Regions from separate parts of the Lysinibacillus sp. FSL K6-0102 genome, predicted to be linked through region 3. Evidence: riboswitches for the same ligand, from Rfam matches in the RefSeq annotation. Region 3 holds a riboswitch; each other region holds the start of a gene.

Region 1 (3,284 bases), 2.4 Mb from region 3:
GCCGCAATTTTAATGCCTGAAAAAATAGCAGGATAGGCATAAGGCCATTCCAGCTTCCAAAAGGTTTGTGCCCTTGTAGCACCAACCATGGCAAAATAATGCTTTAATTCTGGAGCTGTTTGTCTAAATCCATCCATCGCTGCAATGACAATCGGGAAAAAGCACACAAGACAGATAATGATAAGCTTCGGTAATAAGCCAAAGCCAAACCAAATAATAAGGAGCGGTGCCAAGACTAGAATAGGAACATTCTGCGACATAATAAGAATTGGATAAAACAGTTCTCGAATAAATGTAAATCGATGCAACACTATTGCCACCGTTAGCCCACAAGCGATGCCAATGGCCAAACCTAGTAGAGCTAATTGTACTGTAGCGAATGCATGTGGTAGAAAGGTTTGATACGACTGGATGGCTTCTGACAAAATACTACTTGGTGTGGGAACTAACCAATGAGGAACTTCAGCAAACCGCACGATTAGTTCCCATATGAACAAGAGGAAGGCAATAAAAATTATCGTCCTTCCCTTCTGTAATGCACGTTTCATTACTGATATTTCTCCGTTAATGTATCCATCGTAATACCCGTTGGCTGATATAAAATTTTCACTTGTGTAATGACATTAATGGCACCAAGTTCAATCATTTTCTCATTCATTTTTTCAATGATTTGGAGCAATGTTGAAAGCTCACCCTCCATCGTTGTTTCCAATGGATGTACCTCATATTTCACCCCAGAAGCATCGATCACCGCAATTGCTGCATCGACATATGGTATAACATCTTCATATTTCTCTGTCTTCGGAATGATTTGTACACTGATTAATGAATTTGCCATCTTATTTGGCCTCCTTTTTAGGTAAGAAATCATTAGTAAAGGCTTTTTTCGCATCAAATTCGCCCTCTAGTACTTGATTGCTTGACATCCATTTCGCGTAATTTTCCCACACAGAAAGCTTTTGCTCTCCCCATTGCTTGGCATCATCCTGATATTTATCAGCCAGCCATTCCTGACTTTTATGCACTAACGCTTTATCTAAATCAGGGGCCGCTTCGATTAAAATATCAGCCGCTTCACTTGGGTTTTCAATTGCGTATTCATAGCCCTTCGATGCAGCTGCCACAAAGGCTTTGACTACATTCGGGTTGTCCTGTATCATTTTTTCATTTGTAGCTAAAACTGGCGTATAATAATCCAATTGATCACTATAATCTGTAAGATATAGCATATTAATCTTTTCCCCACGCAGCTCAGCCTCAATCCCAGTCCATGCATAATAAATCCAAGCAAAATCTATATCTTTTTCCATCATTGTGAAGAAATCTAAATCCCCTGCATTGACGATATCTAGCTTATTAATATCTGCCTTTTCTTTTTGCATGAGTGATTGTAAAACGGCTTGCTCTAATGGCGCGCCCCAACCACCATAGGTTTTACCTTCAAAATCCTTTGGCGATGTAATGCTCTTTGAAGCAATAGAAGCAAAGCCAGATGTATTATGCTGTATAATTGCTGCGATGGAGACCAGCGGCACATCCTGGACTCGTGCCTGTGTTATGCCTTCCTGATAGCTCACGCCAAAATCCGCCTTTCCAGAAGCAACAAGCTGATCTGCGCCCGCCTCACCAGGCATAATAATATCAACATCTAAACCCTGTTCCTCAAAATAACCGAGTTTTTTGGCAACATATAGTCCTGTATGATTTGTATTCGGCGTCCAATCCAGTACCACAGACACCTTTTTCAGCTTGTCTGCAGCCTGCTTGTCATCCTTGTCACTACAGCCTACTAATGTCAATAGTGCTGCCAATAAAATAAAAAACCATTTTTTCATGCGAAAGCCTCCCAGTTTGTAATATGAAAGTGTTCATGAATGAATGTTGTCACCAGAAGAAAGCGTATACAATGTTGGCAAGCTGTTGCTTGAAAACATAAAAAAACGCCTAGGATTCCTCCCAGACGTATTGCAATCAATCTTCAAAACTTTGCTTTTTGAATAGATGTTCCCTACGCTGGTACGAGCCAAATCAGGTTCAAAGGGTCAGCGTCTATCGGACACAATCTCAGCTAGCAATTACTAGCCCCCCTACATTCTTTCGCTATGAACTTTTCGATGATTATTATACCCATAGTTTCACTTAAATGACAAGGTGCTATTTTGGAATAGAGCTTAAAGCCCAGTACTCCTTAGAGACTGGGCATGCATTTAGCTTGGTTTCTGTTCTTTTTTGGCTGTTACAACATGAGAAATTGCTCCATCTGTTGCAATATCCACTTTAAATGAACCATTGGAATGGCGATCCGCACGAGACAATGCTTGTACGTCAATCATCTCTTGAACACCTTTTTCAGTTTCAATCACAACCTGCTCCTCGTCTGTTGCTTGAACAACTGCCACAATTCGGTGAGGGTTTGCTTTTAACTCTGTTAATACTTTTAGTCCACGTTTTGCACGACTTGCTACTTCAACTTCAGCGACATTCATTTTTTTCACGGCCCCACGCTGTGTCACAATCACTACATATTGGGTAACATCAGGCTGTAATACATTGACTCCAACTAAGGCTTCTCCATCTTTTAGTGTGATCCCTTTCACACCACCTGTTTTCACACCTGTCACAGGTAGTTCCTCCATTGGGAAACGAATCGCATAGGCTGTATCCGTTGTGAGCATCAGCTCCACGTCATCAGTCACAAATGATGCATAGATCATCGCATCACCAGCCTTGACATTCATCGTTTTAATTGGCTTTGAATAACGCGTTACCGCATAGTCTGCGAGTGGTGAGCGCTTAATTTGGCCATCTTTTGTGGCTGTGAAAACATACGTATTTGGCTGGTCAAAGGTTTCGAAACCATAAACCGCAATAATCGATTCATCTTCCCCTGTTGGTACAATACTTGAAATATGCTGGCCGAGATCCTTCCAGCGTATATCAGGCAGCTCATGAACAGGCTGATAAATATAATTGCCTCGATTTGTGAAAAGCAGTAGATGGTGCTGTGTATTTAAATTTGCTTCATACAATAAATAATCCGAATCCTTCATGGCAAAATCTTGCCCGTTTGAAGCGGCATGAGAACGTATGGATGTACGTTTAATATAACCATCCTTCGTTACTGTCACGACAACCTCTTCACTTGGCACAAGGACATCCAATGTAATTTTGATTTCTTCAATTTCTTGCTCAATCTTCGAGCGACGAGGCTCTGTAAAGCGTTTCTTAATATCTAGTAACTCTTGTTTAATAACACGCACTAGCTTAGCTTCACTTTGTAGAAT
Region 2 (3,284 bases), 3.9 Mb from region 3:
GTCGTATTCCTTTCTCTATTTATTTAGCATGGATGACATTTATTTTTATCACAAATACAAGCTTTACGTTAACGGCTTATGGTTGGAACGGCTTTGGTCTTAGTACGCCTCTTTGGGCAGTGATTTTACTTACTTTAGGAGGAGCCATTGCGCTACATATCCGTTTCCATCACTTTGATGTTATGTATCCAAGTGTTTTTATTTGGGCTTATATTGGAATCGCCATACATAATGGTTTTGATGAGCTACTTGTTACTACAGCCGCTTTATTTTTATGCGGTGTTCTCTTTGTTGGCATTTTATTTATTAAAAAAAATCCTGCCTACCAAAAATAAATTGGTTAGCAGGATTTTTTCATTACATCCTATTCTTCGTCTAATGACGTTAAGATAATTGGTTTATCTTTTGTTACAATGACTGAATGTTCGATTTGAGCTACAAGTGATTTATCAGGCGTCACGAATGTCCAGCCATCACCTGCTTCTACGATATGCTCTGCCTTTGCTGAGATAAATGGCTCAACCGCAAGGACCATACCTTCTTTCATAATAGTAGAATCCCATGCATCGTAATAATTTAAAATATGGTTTGGTTCATCATGTAAAGATTGACCTAAGCCATGACCTGTTAAATTCATAATAACAGTTAACCCATTAGCATTTGCCTCGCGTTCAACAGCTTTACCAATTTGATTTAATTTAGATCCAGCCTTTACCTTTGTCATTGCTCGATCAAAGGCACTTTTAGCAACACGGCAAAGCTTTTCTTTGTCCTCATAGCCATCACCCACAACAAATGAAATACCTGTGTCAGCAAAATAGCCATTTAAAGAGCCTGAAACATCAATATTTACGATATCTCCCTCTTGAATAACACGCTTTCCTGGAATACCATGTGCTACTTCTTCATTGACGCTAATACATGTATACCCTGGAAAATCATATTCTCCCTTTGGTCCTGAAATAGCGCCAGCCTCTGCAAACATGCGACCAGCAATTTCATCAAGCTCAAGTGTTGTAACACCTGGTTTTGTGGCAGCTTTCATTGCTTCGCGAATTTCAGCACAAATGCGTCCTATTTTTTTAAAAGCTTCAATCTCTTCTTGCGTTTTTACAATCATGTATAACGTCCCTTTCATCTAATATCTATTCTTTAATATAACATAACTTTTTATGCGTATAACGATAAACGCTTTAAATATTGTATGCTTTCCTACTTTGCAAAGTGCTAAAAGAGTTATTCACGACAAAAAAGTCCCTCCACTCATGTGAAGGGACTAGCGTTAAAATTTTCTTTGCATTAATTGGGGAGCGGCTGTGAATAAAAGAACACCAACGACAGCCGTTAAAATGGTTGCTGGTAGCATATATGTACCATTGTAGATGATGGAATAGATCCATGCATTCTGGTCACCCGCATATTCGGCAAAAAATACAGCACCAGCAATTGTATGTGCTGTGTATCGTAAGAAGCCCGCGAAAACGGTACCTATGATTATATAAAGTGCCATTTTTGTTTTGTTCATATGTTTAGCAGCGTCTAACACTGGTCCACGTACAACCGCCGCTAATCCTACAACAGTAAAAGCAACACCATAATCTAGTAATCCTTGTAGCCAGTGCACGATATAAGAACCAAACATTGTTTGCATAACACCCACAAGTAGTCCCGTAGTAAGACCAGCTACTAAGCCCCAGCGAAATGCTATTAACATAATTGGTACCATAACAAGACTAACTGAGCCGCCTTGTGCCCATACTTTAAAGGAAACCTGATCCAGTACGAGACCTATCGCTGCAAAAATCGCAATCTCCACTAGCATTAATAGTCTTTTTTTGTCCATACATATTCTCTCCTTTGTTCCGATGTAGGATACAAGAGCAGGAATAGAAAAGCGCTGATATGTCTCTTTCTGACACCTTTTTTCCTTTACGGACGAAAAAACGATGTCAGGACAGAGCCTCACATCGTACAAGTGTCGGTTTCTATCCACATCCCTACGCAAGCGTTAACTTACAGGTTCGAAGAGTCAAGGCATTACGTGCCCAGTCTCAGCTGACATCATCAGCTCCCCTTGTGGTCGTTACATCTGAATTTATTTGAACACTCTCATTGTACGCAAAGGATTGAAGGATTACAACCTTCCATACATCATTTTTTTGAAACTTTGCTGTTTTTCATGCGTAAATATTTAAAAAGGAGGTACAACTATGGAGAATCAAAAAATTTTAGCTGCCTTTAGTTATCTTAGTATTTTCTTCGCCCCTTTTATCGTTCCATTAATTGTATATTTCGTGACTAAAGATAGTGATGTAAAAAAACATTCGATTCGTGCACTTGTCTCTCATTTAGTTCCTTTTGTTTTTGGCATCCTGTTCTTTATTGTCTTTGTTTTTTCCACATTTAGTTTAGATCCAACCTCCAGTAATAATACAGTGATGATTATTTGGTTTGTTTCATTCGCCATCTATGCTCTCGTCTCACTAGGTATTGTGATTTGGAATATAATTCAGGCTGTTCGTGTTATCCGTTAATGTTTTATTTTTAAGTGAAACAGGTAGTAGTAATTGTAAAAGGAGCTGTTTTGGGATGAAAGTATCAAACGTTGTAAAAACTGCCGTTAAGTTAGCACCTATTGTTATTCCTATCGTAAAAAAAGTAATGGCTGCAAAAAAGGGCACAACGCCTACAACCACAACTCGAAAAAAATAAAACGGAGGCGTATTCCTTTTAGAGGAAATACGCCTTCGTTTTATTTCACTTCAAAATGGGTTTGACTATGGCCATTTAATGTTTTTTCCACATGTAAAACTGCTGGCATCGCAGATTTCAATTCAGGCACATGCGAAATAACGCCAATCATACGACCAGAATCCTGCAAATCAATTAATGTATCGATTGCTTTATTTAGTGATTCCTCATCGAGCGAGCCAAAGCCCTCATCAATAAACATCGTTTCAATATGAATATTACCTTGGTAGCTTTGAATCACATCTGCCATCCCCAATGCAAGGCTCAACGAAGCATTAAACTTTTCGCCACCTGATAAAGTTTTGACATCTCGTAATTGATCTGTATAAGCATCATAAACATCAAGACCAAGGCCACTTTGCTTCGCATGCTTTTCTAATCTATCTGAACGTCTAAGCTCAAATTGACCGTTTGATAAATGATACAGACGTATATTGGCAGCTTCTGTAATTTGATCTAAGTAGTTAATTTGTATATAACGCTCAAAGGATAGCTTTTTCGAATTTTGTCCATTTAATAATCCATAGAGCTCC
Region 3 (3,284 bases):
CCAGGTAAACTATTCCGTCTATTGACTTCGGAAGAGCAGCAACGCTTATTTGAAAATACCGCGAACGATATGGCTTCTGTTGAAGAATTCATCAAACGCCGTCACATCCTTCACTGCTATCTAGCTGACCCAGCATATGGTGAAGGTGTCGCTAAAGCGATGGGTCTTTCCTTAGAAGGTATGGACCTTACAAATCCATATGTAAAACAACCAACAAACGTTTAATATTCCACTTTATTATTGATATCCAAATCCAACTTTCACTCCATGTGAATCCACTATTCACATGGAGTTTTTTGATTAAGAAAAGGCCTATGTCTATTTTTTTGACATAAGCCTTTTCTTTCATTATTGGTAAATTTGACTGCCTGCTTTTTTAAACTCCTCAGCCTTTTCTTTCATACCTTGATGGATCGCTTCAGTCGTATTCAAATCCTTATCTTTCGCATAATTACGAATATCCTGTGAAATTCTCATGCTACAGAATTTAGGCCCACACATAGAACAAAAGTGTGCTGTTTTTGCTCCCTCTGCTGGCAGTGTCTCATCATGATATTCCACTGCACGCTCGGGATCTAGTGACAGATTGAATTGATCACGCCAACGGAACTCAAAGCGCGCTTTAGACAGTGCATCGTCTCGTTGTTGTGCACCTGGATGACCTTTTGCTAAATCAGCAGCATGTGCAGCAATTTTATAAGTGATAACGCCCACACGAACGTCCTCGCGATTCGGTAAACCAAGATGCTCTTTCGGTGTCACATAACAAAGCATCGCTGTACCAAACCAGCCAATCATGGCTGCCCCAATGGCTGATGTAATGTGGTCATAACCTGGAGCAATATCTGTTGTGAGTGGTCCTAATGTATAGAAGGGCGCTTCCTTACAAACCTCTAATTGCTTGTCCATGTTTTCTTTAATCAGATGCATTGGTACATGACCTGGTCCCTCAACCATTACCTGAACATCATGCTGCCAAGCAATCTGTGTTAGCTCGCCTAGTGTTTCAAGCTCTGCAAATTGTGCCTCATCATTGGCATCTGCAATTGAGCCTGGGCGTAAACCATCACCTAAGGAAAAAGCAACATCATAGGCTTTCATAATTTCACAGATTTCCTCAAAGTGTGTATACAGGAAATTCTCTTGATGATGATATAAACACCACTGTGCCATGATAGAGCCACCTCGAGATACAATACCTGTCACACGATTTGCTGTTAGTGGTACATAGCGTAAAAGGACACCTGCATGAATGGTGAAGTAATCCACACCCTGCTCAGCTTGTTCTATGAGAGTATCACGATAAACCTCCCACGTTAAATCCTCTGCTACACCATTTACCTTTTCTAAAGCCTGATAAATTGGCACTGTTCCCACTGGCACTGCAGCATTTCGAATAATCCATTCTCTAGTTGTATGAATATGTTTACCAGTCGATAAATCCATAATATTATCTGCGCCCCATCGAGTTGCCCAGGTCATTTTCTCAACTTCTTCTGCAATGGAAGAAGATACAGCAGAATTCCCGATATTCGCATTGATCTTTACATGAAAATTACGCCCAATAATCATTGGCTCTGCCTCAGGGTGATTAATATTAGAAGGCATTATAGCACGCCCAGCTGCAATTTCTGAACGTACAAATTCAGGATCCATATTTTCACGAATCGCTACAAACTCCATTTCAGGCGTTATAATTCCCTTTCGTGCATAGTGAAGCTGTGTCACATTTTTACCTTTTTTAGCACGCAAAGGCTTTCTCGCCAACTCCGGGAAGACATTTTCTTGAATACGCGGGTCATCAACATGACGAAAGCCATTATCCTCCGGTTTAATGGAGCGTCCCTCATATGCTTCTACATCCCCTCGCTCTTGAATCCATGCATTTCGTAAGGCAGGTAAACCTTTCGTAATATCTACTTGGTAGGCTGGATCTGTATAGGGCCCACTTGTATCATATACTCGAATAGGAGCATTTTCTTCATTTCCAAAACTGCCTGTTGTCGGACTTAATGCAATTTCTCGCATAGGTACTAGAATATCTGGGCGTGATCCTTCCACATATACTTTTTTGCTTCCTTCAAAGCTGGACATAATGGTAATATTCTTTTCACTAATTGCTGACATGAGCTACTTCTCTCCCTTAAATTTATTTTGATATAAGGACCGATTCTAGCTCACCCCAACAATCCAAAAAATAAAGGCCGAATCCAAAATAATTATTTGGATCCGGCCACGAATGTAAAGGTCTATTGATTGCATACTCTGCAATAGCTTCTTAACTTTCCCACGCTGGTATGAGCCAGATCAGGTCCAAAGGGTCAAGAAACTTCGTAGCGTTTCCCTCTCAGCCTGACTCATCAGACTCCCCTAGTTAATACTATTTAGTTTGATGCTAGTGTAGCAGATAATACTAAGAGATGGAAGTTATTTTTTATCTTGCTAGGTAAATAATACTTCTGCAAAATAGATCACAATGGTTACAGTTATACAGCTTACAATGGTTGAAAATAAAACAGCTTGCGCGGCTGTTGCTGATTCTACATCATATTCCAATGCTAGACTAGAACTATTGCGGGATGTTGGAAAGGCACTAGCTATAAACAGTGATTGTGCGACGACTCCATCTAATCCCAATATATAAATAATGGCCAATGCAACAGATGGTCCAATAATTAGTCGCGTAAAACAGCTGATAAAGACGGTTTTATTAAACATTGATTTCATCTCTAGTTGTGATAATTGCGCACCTAAAGTAATTAGAGCCACAGCAATAAATCCATCTGCCACATGTTCTACTGGTATTTTGATAAACTGTGGAATACCGATATCAAAATAATTCATAGCGACACCTATAATCAGCGCATGAATAATAGGCATTTTAAAGAAATCCTTGATGATTGTCATACCTGACTTTGTAGAAGAAATTAAATTGTATAAACCATATGTATACGTAGTCATATTTTGAAAGATTACGAGCATGACCTGAATGGCTACTCCAATAGGTTGCGTGGCAAATATCATTTGAGCCACTGGAATACCGTAATTACCCGAGTTAATGAGCACAACACTATTTTTAAAGACAGCTGCCTCTGTTCTAGCTAAACCTAACCCTTTTGCCATAAAGTGACTGAGTATCATTTGACTACCGATAAAGAGTACAATAAATAATCCGACCTCTCCCAGTACAGTTAATTCCACATGTGTTTCATATAAATTTACAAAAACAGCTGCTGGCATAAAGCAATATGTAATAAGCTGAGACAATGCTTTTAAATTAAAGC

What was found. A riboswitch is a leader RNA that binds a small molecule or an ion and turns the genes downstream of it on or off. The one in region 3 is predicted to bind thiamine pyrophosphate.
Region 1: it holds a riboswitch for thiamine pyrophosphate, as region 3 does, so the genes downstream of both, NYE73_RS13415 (ABC transporter substrate-binding protein) here and thiC (phosphomethylpyrimidine synthase ThiC) in region 3, are expected to answer to the same signal.
Region 2: it holds a riboswitch for thiamine pyrophosphate, as region 3 does, so the genes downstream of both, thiT (energy-coupled thiamine transporter ThiT) here and thiC (phosphomethylpyrimidine synthase ThiC) in region 3, are expected to answer to the same signal.

What each region holds. Positions count from the first base shown of each region.
Region 1 is NZ_JBBOPH010000001.1:2,646,404-2,649,687, forward strand. Features, by position in the region: gene NYE73_RS13405 (ABC transporter permease) at 1-548, opposite strand, end outside; gene NYE73_RS13410 (thiamine-binding protein) at 548-838, opposite strand; gene NYE73_RS13415 (ABC transporter substrate-binding protein) at 840-1,835, opposite strand; TPP riboswitch at 1,989-2,099, opposite strand; gene parC (DNA topoisomerase IV subunit A) at 2,208-3,284, opposite strand, start outside.
Region 2 is NZ_JBBOPH010000001.1:4,138,897-4,142,180, forward strand. Features, by position in the region: gene NYE73_RS21100 (hypothetical protein) at 1-335, shown strand, start outside; gene map (type I methionyl aminopeptidase) at 365-1,120, opposite strand; gene thiT (energy-coupled thiamine transporter ThiT) at 1,283-1,843, opposite strand; TPP riboswitch at 1,978-2,085, opposite strand; gene NYE73_RS21115 (DUF4870 domain-containing protein) at 2,211-2,534, shown strand; gene NYE73_RS21120 (hypothetical protein) at 2,590-2,712, shown strand; gene NYE73_RS21125 (AAA family ATPase) at 2,753-3,284, opposite strand, start outside.
Region 3 is NZ_JBBOPH010000001.1:243,798-247,081, reverse strand. Features, by position in the region: gene NYE73_RS01185 (catalase) at 1-225, shown strand, start outside; gene thiC (phosphomethylpyrimidine synthase ThiC) at 349-2,127, opposite strand; TPP riboswitch at 2,268-2,382, opposite strand; gene NYE73_RS01175 (AEC family transporter) at 2,443-3,284, opposite strand, start outside.